2 regions of the Bacillus sp. LR--39 genome follow, and region 2 is predicted to be linked to the other one. Evidence: riboswitches for the same ligand, from Rfam matches in the RefSeq annotation. Region 2 holds a riboswitch; the other holds the start of a gene.

Region 1 (7,661 bases), on a different contig from region 2:
ATGTTAAATGCCGGGCTTTCATTCCCTGAGTCAATAAACCGCCATGTTTCTTTTTCCATACACTGAACCCTTCTTTATCGTTTTAATAAAATCAGTTTAACAAACTGCATTGAAAATGAAAAATATTTCGTTTCATTAAGGATGACAATCGCTTCATGCTTTACTATAATAGTATTTGTCCCAAAACGTCCGGTAAGCCTTGTTTTCAGGAAGCAGGGTTTTATTTTATAAGCTAAAGGAGTAGAATCGCATTGTCTAATATGATTGCTTTAATTATTGTTGCGGCGTTTATCGTTTATATGATCGTGTCGTATTTTTACCAGCAGCGTTTAATGAAAACACTTACGGAAGAGGAATTCCGCGCGGGCTACAGAAAAGCGCAGCTGATTGACGTCCGTGAACCGAATGAATTTGAAGGCGGCCATATTCTCGGCGCGCGCAACATTCCGCTGTCACAGCTGAAACAGCGCAAAAGTGAAATCCGTCCTGATAAACCCGTTTATCTGTACTGCCAAAACAATGTCCGCAGCGGACGCGCGGCACAGACGCTCCGCAAACACGGCTGTAAAGACATTTACAACCTGAAAGGCGGATTTAAAAAATGGGGCGGAAAAATTAAAGCAAAAAACTAATCATAAAAAAGAGCTGTCCGTTTTATACGGAAGCTCTTTTTTTACACCGTGTCAGCGGCTGACGCGAGGTGTATGTTCGTACTTTAAAACCGGCTTTCTTGCCGCCTTGGTTTCATCCATTCTTTTGACAACTGTTGTATGCGGCGCCTCCTGAACGATTTCAGGCGATTCCTCCGCTTCCCGCGCAATTTGAACCATGGCATCTATAAACGCATCAAGCGTTTCCTTTGATTCCGTTTCCGTCGGTTCGATCATGATGCTTTCTTCAACATTGAGAGGAAAATACACAGTCGGCGGATGATAGCCGAAATCCAAAAGCCGTTTGGCAATATCAAGCGTTCGTACGCCAAGCTTTTTCTGCCTTCTTCCCGATAACACAAATTCATGCTTGCAATGACGGTCATACGGGAGATCATAATAAGGCGCGAGTCTTCTCATCATATAATTTGCATTTAAAACCGCGTTTTCGGTCACGGCTTTTAAGCCGTCAGGCCCCATGGAACGGATATACGTGTAGGCTCTGACATTAATGCCGAAGTTGCCGTAATAAGGTTTTACGCGCCCGATCGACTGCGGCCGGTCATAGTCAAAAGTCAAACGGCCCTCTTTTTTCGTGAGAACGGGTTTCGGCAGATACGGAATGAATTCTTTTTTCACTCCGACCGGCCCTGAGCCAGGTCCTCCCCCGCCGTGCGGCCCGGTAAATGTTTTATGCAGATTAAGGTGAACGACGTCAAATCCCATATCTCCCGGTCTTGCTTTACTTAAAACGGCATTTAAATTCGCTCCGTCATAATAAAGCTTTCCGCCGGCCTGATGGACGATTTCAGCCATTTCCGTAATGTTTTCCTCAAATAACCCGAGGGTGTTCGGATTCGTCAGCATCAGCGCCGCTGTTTCTTCATTTACCGCTCTTTTCAAATCTTCAATGTCAACCAGCCCGTGCTCATTTGACTTGACGGTAATCGTTTCAAAACCGGCGACCGTGGCGGATGCCGGATTCGTGCCGTGGGCTGAATCAGGGACAATCACCTTCGTCCGTCCGAAGTCTCCCCGCGCTTCGTGATAGGCGCGGATCATCATCAGGCCGGTCCATTCGCCGTGAGCGCCCGCCGCAGGCTGCAGCGTCACCTCGTCCATGCCCGTAATCTCCTCCAAGTGTCCGCTTAAATCGTATAAAAGCTCAAGCGCCCCCTGAACAGTATCCTCGTCCTGAAGCGGATGAATCGCGGAAAAACCTGCGATCCGGGCGATTTTTTCATTTAATTTCGGATTGTATTTCATCGTACAGGAGCCGAGCGGATAAAAGCCTGAATCAACTCCGTGGTTTCTCCTAGAAAGAGCGGTATAATGCCGCATAATATCAAGCTCTGATACTTCCGGCAGCTTTGCGTCTTCATCGCGGATATAGCCACCGGGAAGAAGGCTTTCAAGCTCTGTTTCCGGCACATCAAGCTCCGGAAGGCTGTAACCGACACGCCCTTCGCGGGACATTTCAAAAATAAGCGCCTGATCTTGATTATTCATGTTGATCCCCCAATCCCGCAATAAGCGAATCGATCTCTTCTTTTGTTCTCAGCTCTGTGACGGCAATGAGCATATGCTGATTCAGTTCCGGATACGCAAGGCCTAAGTCATATCCGCCGATGATGCCGTCTTGCAGGAGCCGCCGGTTTGCTTCCTTGACGGGAAGATTCAGCCTGACGGCAAATTCATTAAATATCGGGCCATCAAATGCTACGTGTAAGCCGGCTTTTTCCGCTTGGCGTCTCGCGTAATCAGCTTTCAATATATTTTGGCGGGCCATGTCTTTGACGCCGTTTTTTCCGAGCGCCGTCATCGCGACTGAAGCCGCTAAAGCATTCAGCGCCTGATTTGAACAAATGTTAGACGTGGCTTTGTCTCTTCTGATATGCTGCTCGCGCGCCTGAAGAGTGAGAACAAAACCTCTTCGCCCGTTTTCATCCTCCGTTTGGCCGACAAGCCGGCCCGGCACCTTTCTCATCAGTTTTTTCGTTACTGCAAAATAGCCGCAGTGCGGGCCGCCGAACGCCGCAGGTATGCCGAAAGGCTGCGCGTCCCCGACGACGATATCAGCTCCGTATGCCCCGGGCGGTCTCAAAATACCGAGCGCGAGCGGGTTTGAAGAAACAATCAGCTGGCTGTTTCCTTTATGTGCAAGCGGCTCAATGTCCTTTAACGGCTCGATTTGTCCGAAGAAGTTCGGATATTGGACGATCACGGCGGCCGTTTCATCACAAATGGCATGTTCCAATGCTTCAAGATCTGTGACGCCGTTTTTCGCAGGCACCTCTACAACCTCAATATATTGGCCCTTTGCGTATGTTTTCAAAACATCCCGCGATTCCGGATGAACGGCTGCGGAAATGACGATTTTTTTCTTTTTCGTATGGCCCGACGCAAGCATCGCCGCTTCCGCCAGCGCCGTTCCCCCGTCGTACATAGAGGAGTTTGCGATATCCATTCCCGTTAATTCACAGATCATCGTTTGAAATTCAAAAATCGCCTGCAGCTCTCCTTGTGAGATTTCAGGCTGGTAAGGTGTATATGCCGTGTAAAACTCTGATCGGGATATCACATGATCGACGATAACCGGCTGGTAGTGATCGTACACTCCTGCGCCCAGAAAAGATGCATATGTAACAGCGTCTTTATTTTTCGCCGCAAGCTTCGTCAGCTCTCTCGTCAGCTCAGTTTCTGACTTTGCTTGTTTAATGCGGTAGTCTTTTTGAAACCGTACATTTTCCGGAATATCGGCAAACAGTTCATCAATTGTTTCTGCGCCGATGGCTTTCAGCATTTCTTTTTTATCCTGTTCTGTCGCGGGCAAATATCGATGCTTCATATGACTCTCCTTTTTCAGCTCTGTTTTGGACGTTTATAAAACGGTGTGCGGACAATCTTCGCTTTTACCGTTTTTTTACGGATTTCCACTTCTACTTCCGTTCCGACTTCACTGAATTCCGTTTTGATTAAGGCAAGGCCGATATTTTTCTTTAAAGTCGGAGATTGCGTGCCTGTCGTGACTTCACCGATCGGAACACCGTCTTTTTTCACGGCGTACCCGTGTCTCGGAATCCCTTTTTCAATCATCTCAAGTCCGACCAGCTTTCGCGGGGCTCCTTTTTCTTTCTGTTCGCGCAATACTGATTTCCCAAAAAAATCGGAATCTTTCTTGTGTTTCACGGCAAATCCGATTCCGGCTTCAATCGGTGTAATATCTTTCGTCAATTCCTGACCGTATAAAGCAAGCTTCGCTTCAAATCTCAGCGTATCACGGGCGCCGAGGCCGCACGGAACGAGGCCTTCATGCTCTCCCGCTGCAAGTATCTCCTTAAATAGATGAACCGCATCTTCATTGCGGCAATATAACTCAAATCCGTCTTCACCGGTATAGCCTGTTCTTGAAAGCAGGACTTGACGTCCGGCAACGTCCGCCTCGTCAATAAATGTAAACGGCTTTAAGGAGGACAAATCACATTCAGTCAGCTTCGTAAGAACCGACTGAGCATTCGGCCCCTGAACAGCAAGCAGTGAAATCCCGTCAGACTGATTCGTCAGCGTGACATCGCCTTCCGTATGTTCCGTCAGCCAAGCGATGTCTTTTTCAATATTAGACGCGTTAATCACGAGCAGATAGCAGCTCTCGCTTTTCTGATAGATCAGCAAGTCATCGACCGTACCGCCGTCAGGATAACACATGGCGGTATAGAGCGCGTTTCCCGGCTTTAAATCGGCAACGTCATTTGTCATCATTTTTTGGAGAAAAGACAGGGCGTCTTTACCGGATACTTCGACTTCCCCCATATGGGACACATCAAACAGGCCCGCTTTTGTGCGGACGGCTTCATGCTCCTCTTTAATAGAAGAAAATTGAACCGGCAGCTCCCATCCTCCAAAATCAATTGTTTTTCCGCCGTATTCTTTATACACGTCATAAAGCGGTGTTCGTTTCAGCATCATCTTCCCCCTTCAGTCATTGGCGCATTGTAAAAACATATAAAAAAGGACAGAGAAACACCTCATGAAAATGAAGGTTTCTCTGTCCCGGCACCTGAAAGTTTACTTTATGAACATATCATAAAGACGTCCCCTTTGGTGGCCTGCTTCTTCTAAACGCAGACACTCTCCAGAGTTGCGTCGAGCAAGAGTTCTTTTGCCTGAGAGATTCACTCGCAGTTTGCTCCTTCGGCGCCCGGACGCCCATCTTTCGTCCGAGTCTCTCCCCTTGCTGTCATCCGCTCATATTTACCAATTTTATGGACATACTAAAGCAATATCTTTTAGTGAAATCATTACTTATATCCTACCACCCTCACTTACGTCCGGCAACAAAAATTATGATAAATCAGTTTTTTAAAAGAAAGGCGGTTTTGTTACATATGACAGCAGAGATCATATTTGATGCAAACTGGCCGGGAGAGTTTTCTGAGCGGCTGAAAACGGACGGTCCCTGGTCAAATTGGGAGATGTACAAACTGTCGGCTGAAGTCCAGCAGACCCTTGCCATTCCTGAATTTGAAGGTTTGAGGGCTCCTTTATACCTTCCCGATTTCACTCCGCTTCCCCATCAGCTTGAAGTCGCGCAGAAAGTCGTTGAAAAAATGAACGGCAAGGCAATTTTGGCTGATGAAGTGGGGCTCGGAAAAACGGTGGAAGCGGGCCTGATTTTAAAAGAATATATGATTCGCGGGCTGGCCAAAAAAATCCTGATTCTTGTGCCGGCATCACTCGTTTCCCAGTGGGTGAAAGAGCTTCAGGAGAAGTTTTTAATACCCGCTGTTGAACAGAAAAAAAGCTATGTGTGGGAACAGTGCGATATCGTCGTTTCTTCTATTGATACGGCCAAACGCTCGCCTCACAAAGACATTGTGCTTTCTATTCCGTATGATCTCGTCATTATTGACGAGGCGCACAAGCTCAAAAACAGCAAAACGAAAAATTATGAATTTGCGAGAAGTCTTGTGAAGAAATACTGCCTGCTTCTGACGGCGACACCGATTCAAAACCGAATCGAAGAAATCTTCAATTTAGTGTCACTGTTAAAACCCGGCCATTTAGGAAACGAAAGCGGATTTCAAGAAACCTTCAATCGGAAGGACGGGATTGACGCTCATGAGCATTTGAAAGAGCTCGTCAATAAGGTGATGATCCGCAACACGCGGAGCGACACCGGCCTTACATGGACGAAGCGCCATGTGGAAACAGTGCCGATCACCTTTTCACCGACGGAACAGGCGCTTTACGATGACATCGTCGCACTGAAAAACGGCACGGAAAAGCCCGCAAGCGCATTTTCCATTATGACGCTGCAAAGAGAGTGCTGTTCAAGCAGGGAAGCCGTGTATATGACGCTCAAAAAAATGCTTGACCAAAAAGACAAACAAGCGCCCGCATTCGATGATCAGACAATCGCTAATTTAATGGACCGCATTAATCAAGTCACGCAAAACTCAAAAGCGATTCAAGTTGTTGACTTGATCCAAAAGATTAATGATAAAGTCATTATTTTCACTGAATACAGGGCGACACAGATTTACCTGCAATGGTTCCTTCAGCAGAACGGCATAAGCTCCGTTCCGTTCAGAGGCGGATTTAAACGCGGAAAAAAAGACTGGATGAAGGACCTCTTCCGCAGCAAAGTGCAAGTGCTGATCGCTACAGAAGCCGGAGGCGAAGGGATCAACCTGCAATTCTGCAACCATATAATCAATTATGACCTCCCGTGGAACCCGATGCGGCTTGAACAAAGAATCGGAAGGATTCACAGACTCGGTCAGGAAAGAGATGTCCATATCTACAATATGGCGACAAAACATACGGTGGAAGAGCATATCTTAAAACTTCTGTATGACAAAATTCATTTATTTGAAAATGTCGTCGGAGAATTAGATGACATCTTAACAAAAATCAAAGTGAGCAATTTCGAAGACCATTTGCATGATATTTTATGCCATTCGCTGACAGAGGAAGAAATGAGAATCAAAATGGACAATCTCACCTCTTTTCTGTCGTACGGTACGGGAAAGCCCGCCAGAAAAAAAGGATCTTAATCTAAAAGGAGGAAGCGCGACATGAGACAGCAGGAGGTTCACGAATTTTTACTGCGCTTTTTTGAAGCGAACCACTGTCCGATTACAGAACACGGGCCGGGTTTTATGACGGTTCAGTTGACGGTCGAGATGGACAAACAAATTATGAACCGCCCGTTTTATTGGCATTGGCGTGAAAAAACGGGCGGCGAACCGAACCCGATGAAGATTACGTTCATCACTGATAAAGAAACGGCTCCGGAGGATATGGACGGCGAATTTATTTACTTTGGAGCCCCGCGCCTCTTTCAAATCTTTCAAGCAGTTAAACAAAATGGGAGATTTACAAGAATATATGAGAAAATTGTATCAGCCGGAGCCAGAGTTCCGCTTCAGCCCTGGCTTGGATTAAATGTAGTGATTTCATACCAATCCGACATGAAAAAAGACAGACTTTTGTCTTTAGGCCTGCATCTTGTTTCTGGAACCATTATAGAAGGGTTTCAGCAGAAGCTTGCACCGCTTCCGCTGACCTCGCAAATATCAGACTATTGCTTTACCATATCGCCGATGATTAAGCCGGAAAGCGGGATTAAAAGGATGGAGCATTACTTAAAAGACGCTGCCGCCAAAGAGCCGTCAGCCTGGGCTGACAGCGCGATCGCCAGATGGAAAAAGGACCTCAGGCTGCTCGATCAGTTTTATGAGCAGACAGAGGAAAAACCTGAGGAATACCATTTGGAAAAACAAGCGCTGAAAGCCTTATATCAGCCGAAAATTCACATTCAGATCGAAAACGGCGGTTTATTTTTCCTGCAAAGTAATTTTTCTGGGTAAGCGTTATCCATTCGACACCTTTCCCGTTTTTTCTGGAAATTCTATATTATAATAAAAGTATATAGAAAAAATTTCTGGCGTTTCGCATGCGATGAATCACTTCCAGACATGTAAAGAAAAGGTCATGGGCGGATTGGCT
Region 2 (7,661 bases):
GCGTTTCCTTCTCTTTAATGAAATACCGCTCAAAGGTGGTCATGGCGCGTTTTCCGAAGAGGGAGGAGTATTCGCCTGTCCATAAGTACCACGTCATATCTGTCGCCAGATCATCGGTTTCTTCCGGATGGGCAAACGCTTCCCGTAAGAACCGTTCAAATACATCGAGCAGCTCACGGCCCGCATAAGCTTTATCCTCTATCATCATCGTTTCCATGCTGCCGTTTTCATCGACGGGAATACAGCCGTGAATCAGCAGGTTGCCGTTATATTTTAGATAAAGGCTGCCTTTTTTCATCATAAAATTCATATGGCGGCCCAGCTTTTCGGAGTTCTGAACAGAGAACAGCAGCTTGTCCATGACTTCTGCTTCTTCTTCTAACAGCTCGTCAGGCTGTTTAGGATTCACCGTCGCAAAGCAGGTGTTTTCCAGTTGATATGTTTTTCCGTTCAGCGTGATTTCATTGCGGTCATAATCGATCTTTTCCAGTAACAGCCGTTCCTCCATATTAAAGTTCGGCCGTCTCTTAATAATCGGGCTCTCAAGCTTGAATTGGATCATCGCGATCGCCTGATGAATTTTTGTGATTTGTTTAATCTCATCTTCCGGTCTGTTTTCGTCCGCTTTCGGACGGAAAGACGGGTTATCATCGTAATACTTTTCGGCAAGGTTCAATAGCGGTCTCAGATTGATGCCGTAAACGTCCTCAATAATGTCCAGATTGTCATAGCGGGCACAGATGCGGATAATGTTTGCCAGGCATACTTTTGAGCCGGAATAAGCGCCTATCCAGAGAACATCATGATTCCCCCATTGAATATCCACTGAATGATAGTTGATCAGTTCTTCCATGATTTTATCCGGCTGTGGTCCGCGGTCGTAAATATCGCCGACAACATGCAGATGGTCGACCACCAATCGCTGCGTGCTGTAGGCAAGACCGGTGATCAGCTTATCGGCCTGACCGAGCGCAATGATCTGTTCTATGATTTCGGAATAGTATTGTTCTTTGTTGGCGGCTTGTTCTGTTTTGTACAGCAGCTCTTCAGAAATATAAGCAAATTGGGCGGGCAGTGCTTTGCGCAATTTGGAGCGGGTGTACTTGGAAGAACAATAAGAAACGAGCTTAATCATCCGATGAATCGTTTCTTTATACCACTCATTTAATGCCTCTTTCGTATCAAAGTCATGTTTGATCAGCTTTAGTTTGTCCTCAGGGTAATAGACCAAAGCCGCCAGTTCATCAATTTGTCTATCGTAAATGACGCCGCTGAAAATATCGCGGATCTTCTCTTTTACTCTTCCTGAACCGTTCCGCAGCACGTGCTGGAATGCCTGATACTCCCCGTGCAGATCACTGACGAAATGCTCGGTTCCTTTCGGCAGGTTCAGTATCGCTTTCAGATTAATGATTTCCGTGACCACTTTTTCTTCACAATCGTATTTTTGTGCGAGCAGATCTAAATATTTGGTTTCCAATCTCGTCCATCCCCTTTTTATTTACGAGCCATTGTATGGTAAGGTGAATTTAAAGTATGACATAAAGTTTACATCATTAGACCTTATATGATAGTACCGCAAATCGCCTTTTTGAGACAATGAAAACGGAAAATACGGCGCTTCAGGCATCGAAAATTGGACCGGGATAACGCCGTGAGCTCATCCCCCTATTGACAATGAATTCAACTTCCATTAAAATAAAAAGTTAGCTGATAGGTATTTCTATCATAAACTCAATACGTAGCAGGCTATGATTGCTGTGGGTCGCACTACAGCAGGAGCGGCTTCTGGAGAGACCGCGGATTTTCCGCGGCGCCGAAGGGTTCACAATCTCAGGCAAAAGGACAGAAGAGTACCGAATATGTATTTGTCATGCTGTTGATTGTCAGCGGCGCAGATATAATTTGATATTCTTATGACCATGAGATTGGAGGGCATCCAATCTCTTTTTTTATTGGCTTTTTTTGCTCGTCGTTCACTAGAGAGGTAAGGAGGAGTCAGATGTGGAGCAGCGAGAGCTAAAGAGGGACTTATCGAATCGGCACGTGCAGCTGATCGCCATTGGCGGCACGATCGGCACCGGATTGTTTTTAGGGTCTGGTAAGGCGATTCAGCTGGCGGGTCCTTCTATCATCTTTGCGTATTTTATTGTAGGTATTGCGCTTTTTTTCGTCATGCGGGCGCTGGGAGAACTGCTGTTATCTAAAGCGGGCTACCAATCATTAACGGATATTGCCGAGGCGTATTTAGGGCCGCGTGCAGCGTTTGTCACCGGCTGGACCTATTGGTTTTGCTGGATTATGACGGCTATGGCGGATGTGATCGCCGTCGGTGTGTATGTGAAATATTGGTTTGATATTCCGCAGTGGATTCCGGCACTTATCTGTTTGCTCATTTTATTAGGGCTTAATCTGTTAACGGTTAAGATTTTTGGAGAATTGGAGTTTTGGTTCGCCTTAATTAAGGTAGTCACGATTCTCGCGTTAATTGTCATCGGGGTGGTTCTGCTGGTGATTGGGTTCAAAACGCATACCGGAACGGTTTCAGCGGCGAATCTGTGGGATCACGGCGGTTTGTTTCCGAACGGATTTTCAGGCTTTTTGCTTTCGTTCCAGATGGTGATCTTCGCCTATGTCGGTGTGGAATTAGTGGGTGTGTCGGCGGCGGAAACGTCAAATCCGAAAAAAAATATTCCGTCCGCTATCAATAAAATTCCTTTACGGATTTTATTTTTCTACGTCGGGGCATTGCTCATTCTTTTATGTATTAACCCGTGGATGCAGCTGAATGCGGCGGAAAGTCCTTTTGTGAAGACCTTCAGTCTGGTCGGCATCCCGTTAGCCGCGGGAATCATTAATTTTGTCGTATTAACGTCTGCCGCTTCTGCTTGTAACAGCGGGATGTTTTCAACAAGCCGGATTTTGTATAACTTAAGCAAAACGAAACAAGCGCCTGCAAGTTTTGCGAAGCTGAATAAAAATCATGTGCCGAGCCGCGCATTATGGATATCGGTTATTGTGCTGTCAGCTGGCGCTCTTTTAAGCAAATTGATACCGGAAGCGGCTTTTGGCATCGTGACAACCATCAGCGCGATTTGTTTCATTTGGGTGTGGGGCGTGATTCTGGTCTGTCATATCAGATACAGGAAAACCCGTCCGGACTTACACGCAAGCTCGTCTTTCAAGGCGCCGTTTGCACCGTTTATCAATTACGCCGTGCTGGCGCTGTTTGCCGTCATTCTGGTGATTATGCTGTTTGCGGATGCGACGCGCCCGGCTTTGCTGCTGACGCCGCTGTGGTTTATTGGACTGTTTCTTATCTATCGGGCGAGAGGGAGAAAGACAGATTGAATTGCTTCAGACGGTGTACTGCCATGCAGTATGCCGTTTTTTGTTTTGATTGGAAAGCGGGAATATTTGTTAGAATTCAGGCTATAATGATTGTATAATTTAAAAAAGTGTATAATTTTAAATCAAGCGAGGTGATAATATGAAGTATGAGAAGTTATCTAAGCTTTTTTATAAAATGGATGCTGATTCATATGAGAAAGAATGTAAAAAGAGAACAAGCAGCTATGGCAGTTATTCAACATCACTAAACATACGGGGGTTCCGAAAAGGCCGACCCACGGACGATTCATTTGAGCTATTTTATGTGAATACACATAAACTCATGAAGCTGAATAATGAAGTGTTGTTAAACAGTTCCAAAATTTCATCCCTTATCAGTCAGCTCCCCGAATTTGCCGTCAAACCGTATTTTGATAAATTAATTATTAATGAAGCCCAGAGTAATAATGAAATTGAAGGAATCCGCAGTACAAAAAAAGAATTGAAAGAGGCTCTTAAAGCGTTAGAACAATCCGAGCCCTCACATAAGCGGTTTGTTGGATTGATGAAAACATATCAATTTATAGACCGAATTCCGTCGTTTACAAGCATTCATGACTTTAGGGAATTATATGACGAGCTGGTCGCAGATGAAATCGGAGCAGAAGATGCGCCGGATGGTGAGCTATTCAGAAAAGGCTATGTTGAAGTGAACGATGGGAACATGACCACCCATATCGGCGTTAATTCTGAACAGAAGATAACAGAAGCGCTTGAGGCTTTAATTGCTTATCTTCATGATGAAACACATCCCCAGCTGTATCGTTACATGACAGCTCATTACTACTACGAATACATTCATCCTTTTTATGACGGCAATGGAAGAACAGGACGCCTTATCGTTGGGAGTTATTTGTCCCGATACTTAGAAAAATATTCAGCCATCACTTTTTCTTACGCAGTTAATAAGAACAAAGATAAGTATTACAAGGCATTAGAGGAAATTCCCGCACCTTTAAACCGGGGAGAGCTGACTTTTTATTTAATGGATATGCTGGAATTGCTTCTGTCAGGACAAAAAGGGATTATTGAGGATCTTGAATTTAATTTAATGAAACTGAAACGAATTAGGAACTATATTGATAGCGATCAATGGGCTGATTATAAGGATGAACGTGATATTTTTAATATCATTATCACGATTAATGTATTTGTAAATGATCAGGTTACGCTGTCGGTGCAAGATTTAATGGAGCTCTCAAATAAATCGAGACATAAAATTAACAGAGTAATGGATTATTTAGAACAGCAAGGATTTGTTGAGCTGGTAAGCAGAAGGCCAAAATCTTATAAAATCAGCGAGGATTGTTTAGAGGAAATACTGCCTTCTTAATTAGTATATTTAAAAAGCCGCCATTCATATGGCGGCTTTTTTACATTAATTCCGGATCAAATAATCAAATGCGCCTAAAGCGGCAGTTGCACCTGATCCCATGGAGATAATGATTTGGTTGTACGGGCCGTCTGTGCAGTCCCCTGCGGCAAATAGGCCGGGAACGCTTGTCGCGCCGCTCTTATCGACGATGATTTCGCCGATGCGGTTGCGTTCGACAGTTTCGTCTAACCATTCTGTATTAGGCACGAGACCGATTTGGACGAATACACCTTGAAGTTCAACGTGTTTTTCTTCGCCTGTTTCACGGTCAACGAACGTAATGCCGTTTACGTTTTGGTCGCCTGTGATTTCTTTCGTTTGTGCATTTTTGTGCACAGTGACGTTTGGCAGGCTGTAGAGACGTTTTTGCAGGACTTCGTCTGCTTTCAGTTCAGGCGCGAATTCCAGCACAGTCACGTGATTGACGATACCTGCAAGGTCAATCGCCGCTTCGATTCCGGAGTTTCCGCCGCCGATAACCGCTACGTCTTTGCCTTCAAACAATGGTCCGTCACAGTGCGGGCAGTAAGCGACACCTTTGTTTTTGAACTCTTGCTCACCAGGTACGTTGACATTGCGCCAGCGGGCACCTGTTGAAAGGATCACTGTTTTACTTTTCAGTACAGCGCCGTTTTCAAGTTCAAGTTCGAAGAGGTCTTTTTTCTCAAGGCGTTTCGCACGCTGAAGGTTCATGACGTCAATATCATAATCTTTCACGTGCTCTTCAAGGCTTGCAGCGAGCTTCGGTCCTTCAGTCGCTTTGACGCTGATGAAGTTTTCGATGCTCATGGTGTCGAGTACCTGGCCGCCGAAGCGTTCAGCGACGACACCGGTGCGGATGCCTTTACGCGCCGTGTAGATCGCCGCGCTTGCGCCGGCAGGTCCGCCGCCGACAACAAGAACGTCAAACGGCTCTTTGTCGGCAAACTCAGACGCATCTGCGCCGCTGCCCATTTTTGCGAGAATCTCTTCGATGGTCATACGGCCGCTTCCGAAAGATTCACCGTTTAAGAAAACAGTCGGAACAGCCATAATGTTTTTGCTTTCTACTTCTTCTTTGAATGCCGCGCCGTCAATCATTGTATGTGTGATATTCGGGTTGAGCACGCTCATCATGTTTAATGCTTGGACGACATCAGGGCAGTTGTGGCACGTCAGGCTGATATAAGACTCAAAGCGGTATTCTCCGCTGATGTTCTTAATCTGGTCAATGACCTTTTGATCAGCCTTAGGCGCTCTGCCGCTGACTTGAAGCAATGCCAGCACTAATGATGTAAATTCGTGGCCGAGAGGAACACCGGCGAATGTAACGCCTGTGTCTTCTCCGGTACGATTAACGCTGAAGCTCGGTGTTCTGTTTAATTCAGTTTTTTCAACTGAAATTTTAGATGACATGGAAGCCAGCTCGTCAACGAGAGCCAGCATGTCCTTAGAAGTGTCATCGTCACCGGCGCTTACTTTGAGAACAATGTCGTTCTCAATTAGCTGCATGTATTGATTTAATTGTGCTTTGATATTTGCATCAAGTACCAATGGAATGCACTCCTTAGATTTTACCTACCAAATCAAGGCTAGGTGTAAGTGTTTCGCCGCCTTCTTCCCATTTAGCCGGGCAGACTTCACCTGGGTTTTGACGAACGTATTGAGCTGCTTTTACTTTGTTTACAAGGTTGCTTGCGTCACGGCCGATACCGCCTGCATTGATTTCAACTGTTTGGATGACGCCATCAGGATCGATGATGAATGTTCCGCGGTCAGCAAGACCAGTTTCTTCGTCAAGAACGTCGAAGTTGCGGGAGATCGTTTGAGATGGGTCACCGATCATTGCGTAAGTGATTTTGCCGATTTTTTCAGAGCTGTCATGCCAGCCTTTGTGTACGAAGTGAGTATCTGTAGAAACAGAGTATACTTCAACACCTAATTCTTTCAGTGCAGCGTATTGTCCTTGAAGATCTTCAAGTTCAGTCGGGCAAACGAAAGAGAAATCCGCTGGGTAGAAGCAGAAAACGCTCCATTGACCTTTCAAATCTTCGTTAGTTACATCGATGAATTCACCGTTTTTGAAAGCTTTTGCTTCGAATGGCAGTACTTCTTTTCCGATTAAAGACATAATATCTTCCTCCTGAAATGTGATTTGAAATATATTAAAAAGACAAAGCATTCACTTTATCTTTCAATAATAATTCTAATTATATATAGATTATTAAATAACATTTATTTTTTGTCAAGCTATATGGGGTATTATTTTCTGCTTTTTTTGCTTTAGACGTTCAAAAACACCTGGTATAAGCGGTTTGGCGCTGTTTGTCCTGTTTAGCGCCGGGCGAAAGGGGGATTCTCAATTGGTGCATTGAAACAGTAGGAATCAACCCTTCTATATGGCAGTATAAACCAAAGGGGGTATGATCATGCAAATAAATAACATTACTTTGTACAGTTGTGCGTTGGAGGAGACGAAACACTTCTATGAACGGGTGTTAGGTTTTCCTTTAATTGATGAGTCCGGTGATTCGTTTACAATCAAGGCGGGAGAAAGTGAGTTGGAATTCAGGCGCGCCGATTCTCACTCTCATCCGACGTATCATTTCGCGTTTAACATTCCGAATAATCGTTTTGATGAGGCGAAGGCGTGGATAAAGGATAAAGTCGTTTTTCAAACGGAAGATGGGGAGGATGAGGTGTATTTCTCTCATATTCAGGCGCGTTCCTTTTATTTCAAAGATCCGTCCAACAATCTGGCGGAATTCATCGCGAGAGAAACATCGCCGCCAAGCGCGGAACGTTTTTCGATTGAGTCCGTTCTGAATATCGGTGAGGTGAATCTGACGGCTGCCGGGGTCGTATCAACCGGGAGGGAGCTGCAGCGTTTCGGCATTCCGGTGAGAAAGCATGCGCC

The links. Region 2 has a riboswitch for glycine ahead of ACWHAR_RS10315 (amino acid permease). Riboswitches for the same ligand answer to the same signal wherever they lie in the genome.
Region 1: linked by a shared signal. The riboswitch ahead of gcvT (glycine cleavage system aminomethyltransferase GcvT) and the one ahead of ACWHAR_RS10315 (amino acid permease) in region 2 are both predicted to bind glycine.

Annotation. Positions count from the first base shown of each region.
Region 1 covers NZ_JBSIOT010000001.1:486,943-494,603, reverse strand. The annotation lists gene ACWHAR_RS02755 (lipoate--protein ligase family protein) at 1-59, opposite strand, end outside; gene ACWHAR_RS02750 (rhodanese-like domain-containing protein) at 252-632, shown strand; gene gcvPB (aminomethyl-transferring glycine dehydrogenase subunit GcvPB) at 684-2,159, opposite strand; gene gcvPA (aminomethyl-transferring glycine dehydrogenase subunit GcvPA) at 2,152-3,498, opposite strand; gene gcvT (glycine cleavage system aminomethyltransferase GcvT) at 3,513-4,613, opposite strand; glycine riboswitch at 4,792-4,891, opposite strand; gene ACWHAR_RS02730 (DEAD/DEAH box helicase) at 5,036-6,706, shown strand; gene ACWHAR_RS02725 (YqhG family protein) at 6,728-7,522, shown strand.
Region 2 covers NZ_JBSIOT010000002.1:116,255-123,915, forward strand. The annotation lists gene fbp (fructose-1,6-bisphosphatase) at 1-1,480, opposite strand, end outside; glycine riboswitch at 1,779-1,859, shown strand; gene ACWHAR_RS10315 (amino acid permease) at 2,005-3,351, shown strand; gene ACWHAR_RS10320 (Fic family protein) at 3,491-4,723, shown strand; gene ahpF (alkyl hydroperoxide reductase subunit F) at 4,769-6,298, opposite strand; gene ahpC (alkyl hydroperoxide reductase subunit C) at 6,312-6,875, opposite strand; gene ACWHAR_RS10335 (VOC family protein) at 7,174-7,661, shown strand, end outside.